3 regions of the Streptomyces sichuanensis genome follow, and region 3 is predicted to be linked to each of the others. Evidence: predicted binding sites of a transcription regulator. Region 3 holds the regulator's gene; each other region holds the start of a gene.
The links. The regulator HrcA, encoded in region 3, represses chaperone genes, less so after heat shock. The targets are predictions, from matches to a motif close to TTNGCACTCNGNNNNNCNGAGTGCNAA.
Positions count from the first base shown of each region.

Region 1: a site for HrcA is predicted at 2,526-2,552, ahead of groES (co-chaperone GroES). Genes of this name have one in related genera too.
Region 2: a site for HrcA is predicted at 1,754-1,780, ahead of groL (chaperonin GroEL). Genes of this name have one in related genera too.

Region 1 covers NZ_JAIXMK010000079.1:12,786-16,712, forward strand. Annotated here, with positions in the region: gene LE181_RS21430 (class I SAM-dependent methyltransferase) at 1-809, opposite strand, end outside; gene LE181_RS21435 (flavoprotein) at 860-1,396, shown strand; gene LE181_RS21440 (polysaccharide deacetylase family protein) at 1,481-2,344, shown strand; gene groES (co-chaperone GroES) at 2,702-3,010, shown strand; gene groL (chaperonin GroEL) at 3,126-3,927, shown strand, end outside.
Region 2 covers NZ_JAIXMK010000042.1:7,679-11,605, reverse strand. Annotated here, with positions in the region: gene thrC (threonine synthase) at 1-421, shown strand, start outside; gene LE181_RS14700 (MoaD/ThiS family protein) at 537-812, shown strand; gene LE181_RS14695 (cold-shock protein) at 1,279-1,485, shown strand; gene groL (chaperonin GroEL) at 1,942-3,564, shown strand; gene LE181_RS14685 (serine/threonine-protein kinase) at 3,765-3,927, shown strand, end outside.
Region 3 covers NZ_JAIXMK010000008.1:21,394-25,320, reverse strand. Annotated here, with positions in the region: partial or broken gene LE181_RS04670 (nitronate monooxygenase) at 1-151, opposite strand, end outside; gene dnaJ (molecular chaperone DnaJ) at 765-1,904, opposite strand; gene hrcA (heat-inducible transcriptional repressor HrcA) at 1,905-2,921, opposite strand; gene LE181_RS04655 (MBL fold metallo-hydrolase) at 3,143-3,886, shown strand; gene LE181_RS04650 (DUF3097 domain-containing protein) at 3,917-3,927, shown strand, end outside.

The DNA.
Region 1 (3,927 bases), on a different contig from region 3:
CCCTGTCCGGCCAGCGACGCGCCGCCCGGCAGCAGCGTCGCGCGGCGGGCGCCCGGCTCCGTGCCGAACCACAGCACGGCCTCCTTCACGTCGCCGCCGTCCGAGATCCACTCCGCCTCGGCGTCGTCGGGGATCGCCTCGTGCGGGACGCCCGGTGCGATCTTCAGGGCCGCGCGCGGGGCCCGGCGGGCCGCCTCGATCGCCCAGGACAGGGGCGGGGAGTACGCCTCCGGGTCGAAGATCCGGCCGCGGCCGCCGCGCCGGGCCGGGTCGACGAACACGGCGTCGTACGTCGACGTGTCGACTTCCGCGACGTCGGCGCAGCGCACCTCGATGAGGTCGGACAGGCCCAGGGCTTCGGCGTTGGCGCGGGCGACTGCGCAGGTCAGGGGGTCGCGGTCCACGGCGAGGACGGCGATTCCGGCCCGGGCGAGGGCGATCGCGTCGCCGCCGTTACCGCAGCACAGGTCGGCGAGGCGGCGCACGCCGAGCGCCTCGAAGCGCCGGGCGCGGTGGAGCGCGACGGATGCGCGCGTGGCCTGCTCCACGCCGTGGGGCGTGAAGAACATCCGGTACGCGTCCTCCGCCCCGAACTTCGCCACCGCGCGCTGCCGCAGCCGTGCCTGCCCGAGCGCCGCCGACACCAGCTCGGCGGGGTGCTCACGGCGCAGCCGGGTGGCCGTTGCGAGCTCCTGGGAGGGGTCGTAGTCGCGCAGGCCGTCGAGGAGGGTGCGGCCCTCGTCGGTGAGCAGGGCCACGAAGGCGGCAGTGGCGTCGGTCGCGTCGGTGGCGGGATTCGGTGCGGGCACGTGTCTCATTCTCTCTTGCGGGCCGGTGCCCCACGCGGTGGACTGCCGGGGTGACGACCACCGAGAACCGCATCCTCTACCTGGTCTGCTGCGCCGCCGTGCCCGCCGTCCGGGTCGCCGACGGAGTCCGCGCCGCCCAGGACCGCGGCTGGGACGTGTGCCTGATCCTCACGCCCTCCGCGCACCGCTGGCTGGAAGCGGACCTGCCCGCCCTGCGCGCGCTGACCGGCCACCCCGTGCGCCACCAGTACAAGCTCCCCGGCGAGCCCGACGTCCTGCCGCCGCCCGACGCGATCCTCGTCGCGCCCGCCACCTTCAACACGGTCAACAAGTGGGCGGCCGGCATCTCCGACACCCTCGCCCTCGGCCTGATCAACGAGGCCATCGGCCTGGGCCTGCCCGTCGTCGCCCTGCCCCGGATGGGCGCAGCCCAGGCGGCACACCCCGCCTTCCCCCGGAGCGTGGAGTTCCTGCGGGCGGCCGGGGTGACCGTGCTGCTCGACGAGGCGGGCAACGAGGACCCGGCCGACGGCGGGGAGGCGTACCCCTGGGCGAAGGGCGTCGCGGCGCTTCCGGCCGTCGGCTGAGCCCACCGGAGCAGCGCGCCGGAGCCGCGGGCCGAGGCAGAGGCCCCCGCGCGCAGTTCGAACGCATGCACAACAATCGTTCGCGTGAGCCTGCCCGTTTCCGGCCGCCGCCGTGTGCGCGTCGCCGCCCTCGCCTCCGCCGCCGTCCTCCTGGCCGGTGTCCTCGCCGGCTGTTCCGGTTCCTCCGGGGGCGGCAAGAAGGAACCCCGCGCGGGCGGAGCGTCCGCCGCCTCGGCGTCCGCCGTGCCGCCCGTGTCCGCCGACGCGTACCGCCGCTGGGGCCTGGAGCGGCCGCTGGCCGCGCCGCCCGCCCCGCCGGCGAAGAAGCTCACCGACGGGGCGACGGGCGGCGGCGTCCCGCAGGTCGTCCGCCGGATACCCACCCAGGACAAGGTCGTCTTCGTGACCTTCGACGACGGGGCCGAGAAGGACCCCGAGTTCCTGAAGATGGCCCAGGACCTGAAGCTGCCGTTCACGATGTTCCTGACGGACAGCATCTCCCGCGCGGGCAGCGGCTACGACTACTTCGACCGGCTCCGGGCCCTCGGTAACGGCATCGACAACCACACCCTCACCCACCCCAACCTGCGCACCCTCTCCGCCGAGGCGCAGAAGCGCGAGATATGCGGGCAGCAGGAGGCCCTGGAGAAGCGTTTCGGCACGCGGCCGGCGCTCTTCCGGCCCCCGTACGGCAACTACAACGACGCCACCCTCGCCGCGGCCGGCGGCTGCGGCGTGCGCGCGGTCGTGCTGTGGGAGGTGACGATGCAGATCAACGACATGCGGTACGCGCAGAGCGACAAGCTGCGCCCCGGCGACATCGTCCTGGCGCACTTCCGCGGCCCGCAGGAGCTCAAGGGCACCTCCATGACCCGCATGGTCACCAACATGCTGCGCAGCATCCAGCGGCAGGGCTACACGGTGGCGCGGCTGGAGGACTACCTCTAAGGACGCGCCGACCCGGGCGATCAGGGCCTGCCCCCGGGCGATCAGGACGCGTCCCGGACGATCGGCGCCGCTCCGGCCGGCGCCGGGGGAGTGCGCCGGGTCCCGGCTGGGTAGAGCACCTTCCGGCCGTCCGCCGCCCCCCGGCGGGGCCCGGTGATCGCCAGGCTCGCCGCACGGCGAATTGGCACTCCGCTTGACCGAGTGCTAACCGCGTCATAGTCTCGGCTCCGTTGGCACTCTCCACCGGTGAGTGCCAAACGCAGCGACGGGCAGATTCGGCACCCGCGACGACGGATCCACCTGGTCGCCACCTCAGACAGTTAACCCCGTGAGATCTCCGAAGGGGGAGGTCGGATCGTGACGACCGCCAGCTCCAAGGTTGCCATCAAGCCGCTTGAGGACCGCATCGTGGTCCAGCCGCTCGACGCCGAGCAGACCACGGCCTCCGGCCTGGTCATTCCGGACACCGCCAAGGAGAAGCCCCAGGAGGGCGCTGTCCTGGCCGTGGGCCCGGGCCGCTTCGAGAACGGCGAGCGCCTGCCGCTCGACGTGAAGGTCGGCGATGTCGTGCTGTACAGCAAGTACGGCGGCACCGAGGTGAAGTACAACGGCGACGAGTACCTCGTCCTCTCGGCCCGCGACGTCCTCGCGGTCATCGAGAAGTAATTCACCCAAGCTTTCGAACCTTCGAAGCTTTTGTTCTGCGCCCCTGGTCCCCGCGTCACAAGCCGGGCGCCCGGGGCGCAGTTCGTTTGAGAGAGATCGCGAGGATACGTAACCCATGGCGAAGACCCTGAAGTTCGACGAGGACGCCCGTCGCGCTCTTGAGCGCGGCGTCAACAAGCTTGCCGACACCGTGAAGGTGACGATCGGCCCCAAGGGCCGCAACGTCGTCATCGACAAGAAGTTCGGCGCCCCCACCATCACCAACGACGGCGTCACCATCGCCCGCGAGGTCGAGCTCGACGACGCGTACGAGAACCTGGGCGCCCAGCTCGTCAAGGAGGTGGCGACCAAGACCAACGACATCGCGGGTGACGGCACCACCACCGCGACCGTGCTGGCCCAGGCGCTGGTCCGCGAGGGTCTGCGCAACGTCGCCGCCGGCGCCTCCCCGGCTTCCCTGAAGAAGGGCATCGACGCCGCGGTCAAGGCCGTCTCCGACGACCTGCTGGCGACCGCCCGCCCGATCGCCGACAAGGCCGACATCGCCGCCGTCGCCGCGCTCTCCGCGCAGGACAAGCAGGTCGGCGAGCTCATCGCCGAGGCCATGGACAAGGTCGGCAAGGACGGTGTCATCACCGTCGAGGAGTCCAACACCTTCGGTCTGGAGCTGGACTTCACCGAGGGCATGGCCTTCGACAAGGGTTACCTTTCGCCGTACATGGTCACCGACCAGGAGCGTATGGAGGCCGTCCTCGACGACCCGTACATCCTGATCCACCAGGGCAAGATCTCCTCGATCCAGGACCTGCTCCCGCTGCTGGAGAAGATCATCCAGGGCGGTGGCTCCAAGCCGCTGCTGATCATCGCCGAGGACGTCGAGGGCGAGGCCCTCTCCACCCTGGTCGTCAACAAGATCC
Region 2 (3,927 bases), on a different contig from region 3:
CGGCGCTCAGGCGGAGGGGTGCTCGCCGGTGTCGAGGGCCTTCAAGGAGGGCCACGACGTGGTGCGGCCGGTGAAGCCGGACACCATCGCGAAGTCCCTGGCCATCGGGAACCCGGCCGACGGGCCGTACGTGCTCGACATCGCGCGGCGCACCGGCGGGGCGGTGGAGGACGTGACCGACGCGGAGATCGTCGACGCGATCCGGCTGCTGGCCCGGACGGAAGGCATCTTCGCCGAGACGGCGGGCGGGGTGACGGTGGGCGTGACGCGCAAGCTGATCGAGAACGGGCAGCTCGACCCCGCCCTCACGACGGTCGTGCTCAACACGGGAGACGGCCTGAAGACGCTCGACGCCGTGGCGGCGGGCCCCACGGCCACGATCCGCCCGTCCCTGGACGCGTTCCGCGCGGCGGGCCTGTAGGGACGGCGGGGCCCCGCGGCCGCCGTGGGGCCGTCGCGCCCCTACCCGATCGTCACGTCCCGCTCGTCCCGTCCGTCCTGCCCGTCCGCCCCTTCTTCACGTAAAGGCGAATCCCATGAGCGTCAACGTCCGCATCCCCACCATCCTGCGCACCTACACCGGCGGTCTGGCCGAGGTCTCCGCGGAGGGGGCCGTCCTCTCCGAGGTCATCGCCGACCTGGACCGCAACCACCCCGGCATCGCCGCCCGCGTCCTCGACGAGTCCGGCAAGCTGCGCCGGTTCGTCAACGTCTACGTCAACGACGACGACGTCCGCTTCGAGGGCGGGCTGGGTGCGGCCACGCCCGACGGTGCCGGGATTTCGATCATTCCGGCGGTGGCCGGCGGCTGACCCGTCCTGACCGGCCCCGCGCACCGGCCGATCGCCGACTGATCAATGGCCTGAGCTTTTCTCAGCGTTCCTGAGCAATTCCCTGGAATCACCCCGGCCGTTAAACGGACGGGGTGATTCCGTCTGTTGAAGCGCGATACAGTTGGGGCGTTCCCCCTCCGGCGTCAGTGCCGAGCGCATATGAGAACCCGTCAACTTGTGCCGTTAACGCGTGTACGAATTGTCGGGTTGGTGGCGTTTTGCCCGGTCCGACTTGCCCGGGAAGTGCCGTGAATCGGCATGAATGGCCGATCGGCCACGCCTGGAATTCTCGTCCGACTGACCTGTTGCAGACGGCATCCGTGCAGATACATTCAGCCGCGGTCGACGCGTTCCGGCGCACACCTCCAACCTGTCTGGGGGTGAGGTCTGACCCGGGTCCGCGAGGTGCGGTCCTGTGCAAGGGCCAGTAATAGGGGAGTTAGGCATGGCTCAGGGCACCGTCAAGTGGTTCAACGCGGAGAAGGGGTACGGCTTCATCGCGGTCGACGGTGGTGCGGATGTTTTCGTCCACTACAGCGCGATTCAGATGGACGGCTACCGCACCCTCGAAGAGGGGCAGCGAGTCGAGTTCGAGATCTCGCAGGGCCAGAAGGGTCCGCAGGCCGACATGGTGAAGCTGGCGGCCGGCTGATCGCGTCGCATCGACCATCGGCTCACTCAGCTCGTACGAGGGGTCCGCGCCTGGAGAGGCGCGGGCCCCTCGTACGTGTGCGCCCGGCGCGACGGAACGGAGCGGCGGGTGTGCGCGGGCCCCGGGCGGGGCAGGGTTGCATCCGGCGCGGGTCGCTGCGGTGCCCCCCCTGCAACTCGGGGTGGGATACCGGGCAGACCGCTTGCGCCCCCAGCTGCCGCTGGGAGGTGCCCCCCCTGCCACTTGGGGTGGGATACCGGGCAGACCGCTTGCACTCGCGGGGGTCGAGTGCTAATCATTGGGCTTAGCACTCTCCGGGTGAGAGTGACAGATTTGGACCGTCGGTGAGGTCTGCGAGCCAAGCGGGGCAAGGAACCGCAGGGTGTGTGGGCCGTCCGTCGCGGGCGCCTGTGCGGTCCGGAGCAATCCACCCCCAGTCCGGGAGGACCACTTCACATGGCCAAGATCATCGCGTTCGACGAGGAGGCGCGGCGCGGCCTTGAGCGCGGTATGAACCAGCTCGCCGACGCCGTCAAGGTCACCCTCGGCCCCAAGGGCCGCAACGTCGTCCTTGAGAAGAAGTGGGGCGCCCCCACGATCACCAACGATGGTGTTTCCATCGCCAAGGAGATCGAGCTGGAGGACCCGTACGAGAAGATCGGCGCCGAGCTGGTCAAGGAGGTCGCGAAGAAGACGGACGACGTCGCCGGTGACGGCACGACGACCGCGACCGTCCTCGCCCAGGCGCTGGTCCGCGAGGGTCTGCGCAACGTGGCCGCCGGTGCCAACCCGATGGCGCTGAAGCGCGGTATCGAGAAGGCCGTCGAGGCCGTCTCCGCCGCCCTGCTGGAGCAGGCCAAGGACGTGGAGACCAAGGAGCAGATCGCCTCCACCGCCTCCATCTCCGCCGCCGACACCCAGATCGGCGAGCTCATCGCCGAGGCCATGGACAAGGTCGGCAAGGAAGGCGTCATCACCGTCGAGGAGTCCCAGACCTTCGGTCTGGAGCTGGAGCTCACCGAGGGTATGCGCTTCGACAAGGGCTACATCTCGGCGTACTTCGCCACCGACATGGAGCGTATGGAGGCGTCGCTCGACGACCCGTACATCCTGATCGTCAACTCCAAGGTCGGCTCGGTCAAGGACCTGCTGCCGCTCCTGGAGAAGGTCATGCAGTCCGGCAAGCCGCTGCTGATCATCGCCGAGGACGTCGAGGGCGAGGCCCTGTCGACCCTGGTCGTCAACAAGATCCGCGGCACCTTCAAGTCCGTCGCCGTCAAGGCCCCGGGCTTCGGCGACCGCCGCAAGGCCATGCTCGGCGACATCGCCATCCTCACCGGTGGCACGGTCATCTCCGAGGAGGTCGGCCTCAAGCTGGAGAACGCCGGTCTCGACCTGCTCGGCCGCGCCCGCAAGGTCGTCATCACCAAGGACGAGACGACCATCGTCGACGGTGCCGGTGACAGCGACCAGGTCCAGGGCCGCGTCAACCAGATCCGCGCCGAGATCGAGAACAGCGACTCCGACTACGACCGCGAGAAGCTGCAGGAGCGCCTGGCGAAGCTGGCCGGCGGCGTGGCCGTCATCAAGGCCGGTGCCGCGACCGAGGTGGAGCTCAAGGAGCGCAAGCACCGCATCGAGGACGCCGTCCGCAACGCGAAGGCCGCCGTCGAGGAGGGCATCGTCGCCGGTGGTGGCGTGGCCCTGCTGCAGGCCAGCCAGGTCTTCGAGAAGCTGGAGCTGGAGGGCGACGAGGCCACCGGTGCCAACGCCGTCAAGCTGGCCCTGGAGGCCCCGCTCAAGCAGATCGCCGTCAACGGTGGTCTTGAGGGCGGCGTCGTCGTGGAGAAGGTCCGCAACCTGACCGTGGGCCACGGCCTCAACGCCGCCACGGGCGAGTACGTCGACATGATCGCCGAGGGCATCATCGACCCGGCGAAGGTCACCCGCTCCGCCCTGCAGAACGCCGCGTCCATCGCCGCGCTCTTCCTGACCACCGAGGCCGTCATCGCCGACAAGCCGGAGAAGGCCGCTGCGGCCGCTCCGGGCGGCATGCCCGGCGGTGAGATGGACTTCTGATCGACCTCTGACGGTTGATCGCCTGTCCTTCGAGGACACCGGGGCGGCACTCCCTCACGGGGGTGTCGCCCCGGTGGCGTTCCCGGCCGCAGCCGTGGGCTCCGGCCATGCCTCTACCCTTGGGCGCGCAGGTTGTCATGTGACGGACATACGGATCTGCGGACATGTGGACATGAGGACATGAGGGAACGGAGCGTGCGGTGACGGCGGGGGAGGCGAACGGCGGAGAGCCGGTCGGGCAGGTGCTCGGCGGGCGGTACCGGGTGACCGCGACGATCGGGCGCGGCGGCATGGGCGTGGTCGCCCGGGCGGTGGACGAACTGCTGGGCCGCGAGGTGGCCGTCAAGATCCTGCGGGTCTACA
Region 3 (3,927 bases):
CGTACATGGCCGCCGGGGTCTTGTAGCCCGCGGCGAGGAAGCCGAGGCCGCCGGCCTCGCAGACGGCCGCGGCCAGGGCCGGGGTGGAGCCGCCGCCGGCCATGGGCGCCTGCACGATCGGGTGCTCGAAGAGTCCGGTCAACGGAGCCATGACCACATCGTGTCACAAACGCACCGGCCGCCCCCGTGCCCGGGGACGGCCGTCAAGTGTGGGGGGCGACCGGCGCCCCGTCGAACGCACTCCGAGGGCGCGCCTACCGCCCGTTGAACGCATCCTTCAAGCGCGAGAACAGCCCCTGCTGCCCCGGCTTACCGTACTCACCCGGGGGACAACCCCCGGGCCCCCGGCCGCGCGCCTACCGCCCGTTGAACGCATCCTTCAAGCGCGAGAACAGCCCCTGCTGCCCCGGCTTACCGTACTCACCCGGGGGACAACCCCCGGGCCCCCGGCCGCGCGCCTACCGCCCGTTGAACGCATCCTTCAAGCGCGAGAACAGCCCCTGCTGCCCCGGCTTACCGTACTCACCCGGGGGACAACCCCCGGGCCCCCGGCCGCGCGCCTACCGCCCGTTGAACGCATCCTTCAAGCGCGAGAACAGCCCCTGCTGCCCCGGCTTACCGTACTCACCCGGGGGACAACCCCCGGGCCCCCGGCCGCGCGCCTACCGCCCGTTGAACGCATCCTTCAGCCGCGAGAACAGCCCCTGCTGCCCCGGCTTACCGTACTCACCCGGGGGACAACCCCCGGGCCCCCGGCCGCGCGCCTAGCGCCCGTTGAACGCGTCCTTCAGCCGCGAGAACAGCCCCTGCTGCCCCGGCTTGAACTCGCCCATCGGGCGCTCCTCGCCGCGGATCTTGGCCAGCTGGCGCAGCAGGTCCTCCTGCTGCGGGTCCAGCTTGGTGGGCGTGGTGACCTCGACGTGCACGATGAGGTCGCCGCGGCCGCCGCCGCGCAGGTGGGTGACGCCGCGCTGGTGCAGCGGGATCGACTGGCCGGACTGCGTGCCCGGGCGGATGTCGATCTCCTCGACGCCGTCCAGCGTCTCCAGCGGGACCTTCGTGCCGAGCGCGGCCGCCGTCATCGGGATGGTGACCGTGCAGTGCAGGTCGTCGCCGCGGCGCTGGAAGACCGGGTGCGGGGTCTCGTGGATCTCCACGTAGAGGTCGCCGGCGGGGCCGCCGCCGGGGCCGACCTCGCCCTCGCCCGCGAGCTGGATGCGGGTGCCGTTGTCGACACCTGCCGGGATCTTCACCGTCAGGGTCCGCCGCGACCGCACGCGGCCGTCGCCGGCGCACTCCGGGCACGGGGTCGGCACGACCGTGCCGAAGCCCTGGCACTGCGGGCAGGGACGGGAGGTCATCACCTGGCCCAGGAAGGACCGCGTGACCTGCGAGACCTCACCGCGGCCGCGGCACATGTCACAGGTCTGCGCGGAGGTACCGGGGGCCGCACCCTCGCCGCTGCACGTGGTGCAGACGACGGCCGTGTCGACCTGGATCTCCTTGGTCGTGCCGAAGGCCGCCTCCGTCATGGAGACTTCGAGCCGGATCATGGCGTCCTGGCCGCGGCGCGTGCGCGAGCGCGGACCGCGCTGCGACGCCTGGCCGAAGAAGGCGTCCATGATGTCGGAGAAGTTGCCGAAGCCCGCGCCGAAGCCGCCGGCACCGGCGCCCGCGCCGCCCGAGGAGGACAGCGGGTCGCCACCGAGGTCGTAGACCTGCTTCTTCTGCGGGTCGGAGAGCACCTCGTAAGCGGCGTTGATCTCCTTGAACCGCTCCTGCGTCTTCGGGTCCGGGTTGACGTCCGGGTGCAGCTCGCGCGCGAGACGGCGGAAAGCCTTCTTGATCTCGTCCTGCGAGGCGTCGCGCCGTACGCCCAGGACCGCGTAGTAGTCCGTGGCCACTTACGACTCCGCCAGGATCTGTCCGACGTAACGTGCCACTGCGCGTACCGCTCCCATCGTTCCGGGGTAGTCCATGCGGGTCGGTCCGACCACGCCGAGTTTGGCGACGGCCTCGTCGCCCGAACCGTAGCCGACGGCGACGACGGATGTGGAGTTCAGTCCCTCGTGGGCGTTCTCGTGACCGATGCGCACGGTCATCTCCGAGTCCTTCGCCTCGCCGAGCAGCTTGAGCAGCACGACCTGCTCCTCCAACGCCTCCAGCACGGGCCGGATCGTCAGCGGGAAGTCATGACCGAAACGAGTGAGATTGGCGGTACCGCCGATCATCAGCCGCTCCTCGGTCTCCTCGACCAGCGTCTCCAGCAGGGTGGCGAGGACCGTAGAAACGGTTCCGCGGTCGTCCTGCTCGAAGGATTCGGGGAGGTCCTGCACCAGCTGCGGCACGTCCGTGAAGCGCCGGCCCACGACGCGGCTGTTCAGCCGGGCGCGCAGGTCGGCCAGCGCGGTCTCGCCGAACGGGGCCGGGCAGTCGACCATGCGCTGCTCGACCCGGCCGGTGTCCGTGATCAGCACCAGCATCACGCGGGCCGGGGCCAGCGCGAGCAGCTCCACGTGACGCACCGTCGAACGCGTCAGCGAGGGGTACTGCACCACCGCGACCTGCCGCGTCAGCTGCGCCAGCAACCGCACCGTGCGGGCGACCACGTCGTCCAGGTCGACGGCACCGTCCAGGAAATTCTGGATGGCGCGCCGCTCCGGGGTCGACAGGGGCTTGACGCCCGCCAGCTTGTCGACGAAGAGACGGTAGCCCTTGTCGGTGGGGATGCGACCGGCGCTCGTGTGGGGCTGGGCGATGAAGCCCTCGTCCTCCAGTGCGGCCATGTCGTTACGCACCGTGGCCGGTGAGACGCCGAGGCGGTGCCGCTCGGTGAGGGCTTTGGAGCCGACGGGCTCCTCGGTGCCCACGTAGTCCTGAACGATGGCGCGCAACACCTCAAGCCTGCGTTCGCTCAGCATTGCGCGCACCTCCAGTCCAGTTGGTCAAGCCGTCGTACGGGGTCCCGCGGGCTGTGCGGCTCACAGCGTCCGCGCCCCTGGCACTCAAAGGTCACGAGTGCCAGAACCCTTCAGCCAGTGTACGGCCGGGCCCCACGGCCAGGGCAAGGGCCGCCCTCACCGCGAGCCACCGGCAGCGACCCGGGCAGGCAACGGTACCGCTCTGCGGCTAGCGTCGCGGTATGGAGAATCACGGGGATCCCGGCGCTGCGGGGGCGCGCTGGGAGCAGCTCGCGCCGGGTGTCGCGCGCCGCAGGCTGCCGGGCTGGGACGCGACGGTCGGCGCGATCGCGGGGACGGACGGGGTCCTGGTCGTCGACACGGGCTCCTCCCTGCGCGAGGGGGTGGAGATCCGGCGCGAGGTGCAGGACCTCTTCGGGCTGCCCGTGACGCATATCGCACTCACGCATCCGCACTTCGACCACGTGCTGGGCACGGCGGCGTTCGCGGGCGTGCAGGTCCACGGGGCCGTGGGCGTCGCCGAGCTGATGCGGCGCGAGCGCGCCGGGCTGCGGCGGGACGCGGTGCGGCACGGCCTGGATCCGGAGGTGGCGGCCGAGTCCGTCGAACTGCTGGTGCTCCCCCACCACCCGGTCACCGGGGAGGTGACGGTCGACCTGGGCGGCGGACGGCACGTACTGCTGGCCAACGTGGGGCCCGGGCACACGGCCCACGACCTCGCCGTACTGGTGGCCGGCGCGGGCGGTGCGCCCGAGGTCGTCTTCTGCGGCGACCTGGTCGAGGAGTCCGGCGTGCCCCAGGCCGGTCCGGACGCCCTGCCGCACGCCTGGCCCGCGGCGCTGGACCGGCTGCTCGCCCTGGGCGGCGAGGACGCGGTGTACGTGCCGGGGCACGGGGCGGTGGTCGGCGCCGCCTTCGTACGGGCGCAGCGGGACGGGCTGGCGGACGTGTTCGGCCTGTCGTGATCCGGCCTGCCGTGATCCACAATGGCGCGCATGCGCAGCAG